4 regions of the Rahnella sp. PD4 genome follow, and region 2 is predicted to be linked to each of the others. Evidence: predicted binding sites of a transcription regulator. Region 2 holds the regulator's gene; each other region holds the start of a gene.
What was found. The regulator CRP, encoded in region 2, controls carbon source genes, mostly activating them, when cyclic AMP is high. The targets are predictions, from matches to a motif close to ATGTGANNNNNNTCACAT.
Positions count from the first base shown of each region.

Region 1 (2,207 bases), 350 kb from region 2:
TCCCCAGGATTTCGCCGCTGTACAGTTCAAAGCTGATGTTGTTCACTCCCGGTCCGCTGATATCACGCACCTGCAGGCGCAGCGCACCGCGTTCATGATTAATACGCGGGTATTGTTCCTCCAGACGGCGGCCCACCATCATTTCAATCAACGTGTCTTCTTCCAGTTCGCTGACCGGACGCTCTGCAATGAACTGCCCGTCACGAAATACCGTCACGTCGTCGCAGATTTCGAAGATTTCTTTCATGCGGTGTGAGATATACACCACGCCACAGCCGGCAGCTTTCAGTTCGCGTATAACGCTAAATAAAGAAGCGGTTTCAGTATCGGTCAGGGCATCGGTCGGCTCATCCATAATGATGACTTTGGATTCAAAGCTAAGCACTTTAGCTATTTCGACCATTTGCTGGTCGCCGATGGATAAATCCCCCACCAGCCGGTCACTTTTGTAACGCAGATTCAGGCGCGCCAGCAGTTTATCGGCTTCGGCATACATCTTCTTCCAGTTGATACGGCCAAAACCGTTTACAAACTCACGGCCAAGGAAGATGTTTTCAGCAATAGTCAGTTGAGGGATCAGATTTAATTCCTGATGGATAATCCCGATCCCGGCTTCCTGCGATGCTTTCGGACCGTTGAACGTCGCTTCCTTACCCAGAAAACGTACTGAGCCGGCATCTTTTTGATAGATGCCGGTCAGCACTTTCATCATGGTGGACTTGCCCGCGCCGTTTTCCCCCACCAACGCCATCACTCGTCCCGGATAGACGCTGAGCGCCGCGCCGGAAAGGGCTTTCACGCCGGGAAAGGCTTTATCAATGCCTGTCAGTTGCAGCAAAGGTTGCATAAAAGCCTCAGAAGGTTACGCCGGCACACAGAATAATGTTCGCATAAGGCGAACATTCCCCGCTGCGGATCACAGCCCGACTTTTTTCGCTTTGCGCTTTGAATGCCTCATGGCTGACGTAATCCAAAGCAATGGTGTTTCCCTGGTGTTGTTCGAGTTGTGTCAATTGGGCGAGCAACGCTTCATGGAGTTGAGGATTTTTAGTCTGGATTTCCTCGGCGAGGATAGCCCGCTCAACCTGCATCTCGTGTGTCACTACCTCTAAGACTTGTAAAAAGGTGGGGACTCCCTGGGTTAATGCCAGATCGATGCGTTGGCAAGCTGCTGGCACCGGAAGACCGGCATCGCCAATAACCAGCTGATCGGTGTGGCCTAACCGGGCAATAACATGTGAGATTTCGGCATTTAACAGCGGTGACTTCTTCATTGTGAACTCCTACAGCGAAACGTTTCGCTCATTGAAGAGTTTATAAAGATTAGCGGACATGGCAACGAGCTAGTGATGGAATTGTGATCAGCGTCGAAACGTTTCGCTGACTGATTCGGAAACAACGTGGAAATTTGAGTTATCGTTTAAGAAAGGCAGGAGCAGAAATAAAACAGGGCACCCGAAGGTACCCTTTGAGCGGCAGAAATGGGGATCAGATTTCCACCTGCGTGCCGAGTTCGATCACCCGGTTAGGCGGAATTTCAAACTGATCGGGCGCACGCAGGGCATTACGGCTGAGCGCCATAAAGAGTTTCCCACGGAAGTACAGATACCACGGGCGCTTGGTCAGGATCAGCGATTCATGCGACATGAAGAATGACGTTTCCATCATCCGGCACGGTAATCCTTCCAGACCACAGCGATGGAATACTTCTTCCACGTTCGGCGTTTCTTTAAACCCGTAACTGGCTACTACACGCCAGAACGTCGGTGACAGCTGCTCGATGGTGACACGCCGGACATTATGCACATAAGGCGCATCTTCCGTGCGCAGCGTCAGCAGTACCACGCGCTCATGCAATACTTTGTTGTGTTTGAGGTTGTGCAGCAATGCAAACGGAATGACGTTGATGGCACGAGACATATACACAGCCGTTCCCGGAACACGCACCGGCGGAGATTTTTCCAGAGAGGCGATCATCGCCTCCAGGGAATTCCCATGCTCGTTCATACGGCGCATAAGGCGGAAGCGTTCGCTCTTCCAGGTGGTCATCACGATGAACATGCACAAACCCAGCGTCAGTGGCAACCAGCCACCGGAGAACAGTTTGGTGGCATTCGCCGCGAACAGCGGGATATCCATAAACAGCAGACCGATCAGTAAAAGTCCGACCAGGAAGGGTTTCCAGTGCCAGTTTTTGAGCGCAACCG
Region 1 covers NZ_JBLZQF010000005.1:360,835-363,041, reverse strand. Annotated here, with positions in the region: gene rbsA (ribose ABC transporter ATP-binding protein RbsA) at 1-847, opposite strand, end outside; gene rbsD (D-ribose pyranase) at 855-1,274, opposite strand; gene kup (low affinity potassium transporter Kup) at 1,489-2,207, opposite strand, start outside.
Region 1: a site for CRP is predicted at 1,356-1,373, ahead of rbsD (D-ribose pyranase). Genes of this name have one in related genera too.

Region 2 (2,207 bases):
TTGTGGCAGCATGTGTAATTGCTGATAAAGCAGGGCAATCAGATCGATAACCTGCTGCTGACGGGTAAGTAATGGCGGCAACGCCGTCTCGGGATCGGTATGTTGCGTCAGCAGACTGTACTTGGCCTCGAAATAATCCGCGAGTTGCAGATAAAGCTGGCTGAGCGTTTCGCGCATAGGCTGTTCTTGCGAAATACGAAACCACACCCAGTTAAACACCCCGTACCAGGCTGTGCCTGCTGCGAACAGCACCGGTGCCTGCCACATCGGGCGCACGCCGACCATACTCAGTGTGAAAATAGTGGCTACCAGCGCGCCGGGTAACAGGCGCGCATGTAACGGGCTGATTTCACCGGTAACGCCGAGCAATAACGCCAGCGATAGCATGATCAGCGGCAGCGGAACGTGCCAGTTTTCCAGCATCAGTTGCAGCAGAATACTGCTCACGGCAAACAGTGAACCGCCGACGATCAGACGTTTGAAAAAGCGTTTGTGCGGGGTATCCAGACCGGCGATGTTACAGCAGGCCGGGCAGAGGGAAAACAGCAGACCCATTTGCAAGTTGCCAAACAGCCAGCAAATGCCAACAGGCAGGCACAACACCAGCGTCTGGCGCAGCGCGTAATTCACTTCAGGATGGTAAAACAGTTTTCGCCATAACGTCATGGGTAAAGCTTAGCCCATAAAAAAGGCGCGACAGTATTCTGCCGCGCCAATTTTCGAGGGATTAACGTGTGCCGTAAACGACAATCGTTTTCCCGTGTGCGGAGATCAGGCTCTGATCTTCCAGCATTTTGAGGATTCGTCCGACTGTTTCACGTGAACAACCGACGATTTGGCCAATTTCCTGACGGGTAATCTTGATTTGCATCCCGTCCGGATGGGTCATTGCATCAGGCTGTTTAGCCAGGTTGAGCAACGTTTGAGCGATACGACCGGTTACGTCGAGGAAGGCAAGGTTGCCGACTTTCTCTGACGTCACTTGCAGACGGTTGGCCATCTGCGCGGAGAGACGCATCAGAATATCCGGGTTAACCTGAATCAGCTGGCGGAACTTTTTATACGAAATTTCAGCCACTTCACAGGCAGTTTTAGCACGTACCCAGGCACTACGTTCCTGACCTTCTTCGAAGAGTCCCAGCTCACCGATGAAGTCACCTTGGTTAAGGTAGGACAGTATCATTTCCTTGCCTTCTTCATCTTTAATCAGGACAGCAACTGACCCTTTCACGATGTAGTAAAGCGTTTCGGCTTTTTCACCCTGGTGAATCAGCGTACTTTTAGAAGGATACTTATGTATATGACAGTGAGACAGGAACCATTCAAGAGTCGGGTCTGTTTGTGGCTTGCCGAGAACCATTAGCTATTATCCTCTGTTGTTATCGCTGCCCAAAATCACAGGGCTCAGAGTTCCCTGTATGGCACTTCAAATCCAAAGCGCCCTTTCAGCATATAACTCCCCAGAAATGCTGCAAGCGGATGTCGGAGTGCAACAGCCTGTTTATTGCTGTTAACACCGTGGGTTCTGTTCTTAAACCGCAAAAACCGTCACCGCAATTTACTGGAAAGTATGTTTCGGCTTTGTTTGTAGCACAGGTTTGAGATGCTGTCTTCTGTTGTCTCGCTTCAGCATGATGGCGATCGGGTTACGTTGCCAGATTTTGGTCTAAAGGGTACTCTGAGAGCAGATTTCTAAAAGTTTATTCACCGGGAGAATAGTTCATGCACGCACGTGTCAAATGGGTTGAAGGGCTGACCTTTTTAGGTGAGTCAGCGTCGGGTCATCAGATTTCAATGGATGGTAACGCGGGCGATAAAGCCCCAAGCCCGATGGAAATGTTACTGATGTCCGCAGGCGGCTGCAGTGCAATTGACGTGGTATCTATTTTACAGAAAGGCCGTAATGACGTGCGTGATTGTGAAGTGAAGCTGACTTCACAACGCCGCGAAGAAGCGCCGCGTCTGTTCACGCATATCAATCTGCATTTTATCGTCACCGGTAAGGATCTGACCGATAAGATTGTTGAACGTGCGGTCAGCCTTTCTGCCGAAAAATACTGTTCAGTGTCTCTGATGTTGGGTAAAGCGGCCACCATCACCCACAGCTTTGAAGTGATTGCAGCGGAATAAAGTTTACTCGATTTTCTTACCTTCCATCAGGCGCTGCACCAGTGGCGCCATGATCAGCTCCATTGCCAGCCCCATTT
Region 2 covers NZ_JBLZQF010000005.1:15,489-17,695, reverse strand. Annotated here, with positions in the region: gene ACOZIO_RS14140 (YccS/YhfK family putative transporter) at 1-666, opposite strand, end outside; gene crp (cAMP-activated global transcriptional regulator CRP) at 728-1,360, opposite strand; gene ACOZIO_RS14130 (OsmC family protein) at 1,723-2,130, shown strand; gene ACOZIO_RS14125 (phosphoribulokinase) at 2,134-2,207, opposite strand, start outside.

Region 3 (2,207 bases), on a different contig from region 2:
ATTTGAGCAACAACAACGGTTGCTGAAAGCGCAGTTTGCTCTGGCAAAACGTGAGACGCTGCCGGTGATCCTGCATTCCCGGCGCAGCCACGATCAGCTGGCAGCGATGCTGCGTCAGGCAAAACTGCCGGCGACCGGGGTGGTACACGGATTTGCAGGCAGTCTTTCTCAGGCACAGGCGTTTATTAAACTGGGTTTTGCGATAGGCGTCGGCGGCACCATCAGCTATGAGCGTGCGCAGAAAACCCGGCATGTGATGGCCGGATTACCCCTTTCCTCTTTGCTGCTCGAAACCGATGCGCCCGATATGCCGTTGCAGGGTTTTCAGGGGCAACCTAACCGCCCTGAGCGTGCGGCTAATGTATTCGACATTTTGTGCAGCCTGCGCAGTGAAACGCCCGAACAGATTGCCGGCGCATTGCTCGATAATACCCGACGCATCTTTAATCTCCCTTCGCTGTGAACCCTGAGAAAGACTAAATTGTGATTTAAATAACATTCACATTGACGCGGCTGAGCCTGCATAAAAAGGTTTTCTGGCGAGTTACGATTTAATTTCTCTTTAAAATGTTATTATTATAACATTACCTGCGTGATTGCCGCCGGGTGATTGCGGTGTAATCCCCCGAACTCCGTTTGTCATGATTCGGGTATACACTCTTATAAGGGTCGAATACTGAGCATAAAGGCTATGAAATGTGATTTATATCTCATTTCATCAAGCAACGTTGCAAACGGTTTTCATTTTGTGTGAAATACTGCACACAGGAACCTGATGTGACGTGTTCAAATAGTCACAACGTATTGGCGTCAGCCAATCCAAGCGCGGTGAGAAGGATCTCAGTTGCCACGTAAGCCACTACACGCCGCTTACGCACGCTATCTTCAAGGAACCAAGTCCGCTCGCCAACCGTGCAGAATTTTTTTCCCGAGGGTAAACGCGGGAAATAATTCATGACTGTATGCTCAGTTCTGGCCGGTCGCTGGAATTGAAAATTGTTGGAGAGTTATATGACCGATTTAACCGCCGCAGCGCAACGTGCGCTGAACCTGATGGATTTAACCACCCTGAACGAAGACGACACGGATGCGAAAGTGATCGCACTTTGTCATCAGGCGAAGAGCCCGGCAGGAAATACTGCTGCCGTCTGCATTTATCCTCGTTTTATTCCTGTTGCCCGTAAAACTCTGCGTGAGCAAGGTACGCCGGACATCCGCATTGCAACCGTGACCAACTTCCCGCACGGTAATGATGATCTTGAGATCGCGCTGGCAGAAACCCGTGCGGCAATTGCTTACGGTGCCGATGAAGTTGACGTGGTATTCCCGTACCGTGCGTTGATTGCCGGTAACGAGCAGATTGGTTTTGAGATGGTCAGACAATGCAAAGAAGCCTGTGCTGCCGCCAACGTCCTGCTGAAAGTGATCATCGAAACCGGTGAACTCAGGCAAGATGCCCTGATCCGCAAAGCGTCTGAAATTGCGATCAAAGCCGGGGCTGATTTCATCAAAACCTCCACAGGGAAAGTGCCTGAAAATGCCACGCTGCACAGCGCTGAGCTGATGATGAGCGTCATTGCAGAGATGGGCGTGGGCGAAACTGTCGGTTTCAAACCGGCTGGTGGCGTGAAAACCGCTGAAGACGCTGCGCAATATCTGGCGCTGGCTGACCGCCTGCTGGGCCGCGAATGGGCTGACGCACGTCACTTCCGTTTCGGCGCATCCAGTCTGCTGGCCAGTCTGCTCACCACGCTGGGTCACGCGGGTCAGAAAGCCACCAGCAGCTACTAATCATTGTTGTTATGCCGATGCCGTGGCGCTGTTTTACAGCGTCCGGTATTCGCATCCACATTTAGCGTTCAGCTCAGGCAGGGGGATACCTTGTTTCTCGCACAAGAAATTATTCGTAAAAAACGTGACGGTCAGCCTTTAAGCGACGAGGAAATTCGTTTCTTCATTAATGGTATTCGCGACAGCCAGGTTTCAGAAGGCCAGATTGCCGCGCTGGCAATGACTATCTATTTCAATGACATGTCTATGAAAGAACGTGTTTCGCTGACCATGGCGATGCGTGATTCAGGCACCGTGCTCAACTGGAAAAGCCTCGGCCTGAACGGTCCGGTCGTGGATAAGCATTCGACCGGCGGCGTGGGTGATGTGACCTCGCTGATGCTGGGCCCGATGGTAGCGGCATGCGGCGGTTATGT
Region 3 covers NZ_JBLZQF010000003.1:41,482-43,688, forward strand. Annotated here, with positions in the region: gene ACOZIO_RS09130 (TatD family hydrolase) at 1-463, shown strand, start outside; gene deoC (deoxyribose-phosphate aldolase) at 1,012-1,791, shown strand; gene deoA (thymidine phosphorylase) at 1,882-2,207, shown strand, end outside.
Region 3: a site for CRP is predicted at 749-766, ahead of deoC (deoxyribose-phosphate aldolase). Genes of this name have one in related genera too.

Region 4 (2,207 bases), on a different contig from region 2:
AGACATTAATGGCCCCGCCAATACGTGTGGCTATTTGGGCAAATGGCATCAGTTGCATGCGGTTACCGGCAGTCAGAATGGCGACATCACCGGTACCGCCCTGGCCACTCTGGCAGCAGGAAACGATGGCGACATCAATCGGGTGCATGCCAATTTTCTTGCCGACGAAAAAGCCGGTGGTGACCAGCGCTGCAACAGTGCTGACAATGACCAGCAGATTAGAAATCGTGAATGCGGCAACCAGTTCATTCCACGGTGTGATGGCGACGCCGACGGCGAACAAAATCGGGTAAGTGACGGAAGTCTGGAAGAATTTGTACACCACCTGAGAACCTTCGAGCAGGCGGGGAGAAACGCCGTGCGCCAGTTTCAGGCCAACAGCCGCAAACAGCATCCCGACCGGTGCAGGAAGACCAATCAGCTTGTGTAACAGCATGCCCACCATATAAAGCAGAACGGCCAGTAATGCACCTGAGGCAATGGTCGTGACATCGGTTTTACCGCCAGCCACTGTCGGCGTGTTGCTTTCCGTTGTGGCATTTTTAGCAGACGGCATCAGCTGACCTTCGCCGGTGAGGTGTGGATAGCGTTTACCTAGCTGATTGAGAGAACCGGAGATCACGATAGCCGTCAGGCTGCCCAGCATCACGATAGGCAGGATGCGACCCAGCGCCACACCCTGGTCCATGTGTAATAAGGTTGCGTAACCAATGGACAGCGGGATGGCACCTTCACCCACGCCACCGGCCATGATCGGTAAGATCAGGAAGAAGAAAATCTGAAAAGGTTCCATGCCCAGCGCCAGACCGACCCCCATCCCGACCAGCATGCCAACCACTTCGCCGCACAACATTGGGAAGAAAATACGCATGAACCCCTGGATCAGCACTTTGCGATCCATGCTCATGATGCTGCCCACGATAATGCAGCAGATGTAGAGATACAGAATATTGGTGCTTTTGTAGAACTTGGTGGTGGACTCCACCACAACATCCGGCAGCAGGCCGTAATAGACCAGCGCGGAAGGAATGAACGTGGCGCAAATCGCCGCAGCGCCCATCTTGCCGATAAAAGGCAGACGCTTGCCGAACTCGCCACAGGCAAACCCAAAGAACGCTAACGTGGCGACCATCACCACGATGTCGCTCGGCAGTTTGCCGTCAAGACAATCTATTGCGATAAGTAGCCCCGCCATGGCGAACAGCGGTAACGGAATAATGCCGATTTTCCAGGTATCGAGAATGTGCCACCATTTTTCTTTTAATGAGAGCTGTTTAACGCAGGAAGATCCCGCAGTAACAGAATAGGTGTCGTCAGTTGTACTCATTATGAATCCCCTGTGTCAATTTGTGCAGGGAGTATAAGAGTAATGCTGACCGGTAATATGTGAGGTGCCGCAAATTAGAAAAGGTGTTTTAAAGGAGTGAAAGGTTTTTATGGTTTTAATTAATTTAAAAACTCAGGCCGCTATTATTTTCGTGGTTTTTATGGTGTTATTTGCAATTATAATATTACTGTTAATTTATGGTGAAATAGCTGTTGTGAATTATGGGGTTAGCCGCCCAGGCCCTGACGCGCCTGATGATGTTATGCGGCATGCCTCGCAACTTTAATCCTTCACGCTGACGCAAATACCGGGGCGTGATAATATCTTTGCACTTTCTATTAATATCACTGTCTGGTTATAGGTTTCCCGATGCGGTTTCGGCCTTCTTTTCAGATAAAGCTATTCATTTATCTTGTCATGCTATTTATGACACTTTTTTCGATAGCGGGCATTTATTACTATTATGATATAGAACGTCAGTTATATGAAGATATGGGTACTCGTGCAAAAGTTCAGGCAGAGGAAATTGCACTTATTCCTTCATTAATTACCGCCGTTGAAAATAAGGATGTTCCGGCTATTAATCATTTAATGATGAGTATTTCTGCACGCAGTGATGCCAGTTACATGGTGATAGGCGATGGTAAAGCAATACATCTGTTTCATTCGATTTATGCTGACCGTGTGGGGAAAATGCTGGTCGGGGGAGACAACGGGGATGTGCTGGCGGGCAGAAGCACCACCACCATCCGGCTGGGAGGTATCGGCTTATCGTTGCGCAGTAAGGCACCGATCATCAACGGGCAAGGCAACGTGGTCGGTATCGTTTCTGTGGGGTATCTCACCAGCCACATCAATAACCTGACTATCGAAAAAGTCA
Region 4 covers NZ_JBLZQF010000002.1:191,967-194,173, reverse strand. Annotated here, with positions in the region: gene ACOZIO_RS05635 (2-hydroxycarboxylate transporter family protein) at 1-1,327, opposite strand, end outside; gene ACOZIO_RS05630 (hypothetical protein) at 1,437-1,613, shown strand; gene ACOZIO_RS05625 (ATP-binding protein) at 1,697-2,207, shown strand, end outside.
Region 4: a site for CRP is predicted at 1,385-1,402, ahead of ACOZIO_RS05635 (2-hydroxycarboxylate transporter family protein). Genes of this name have one in related genera too.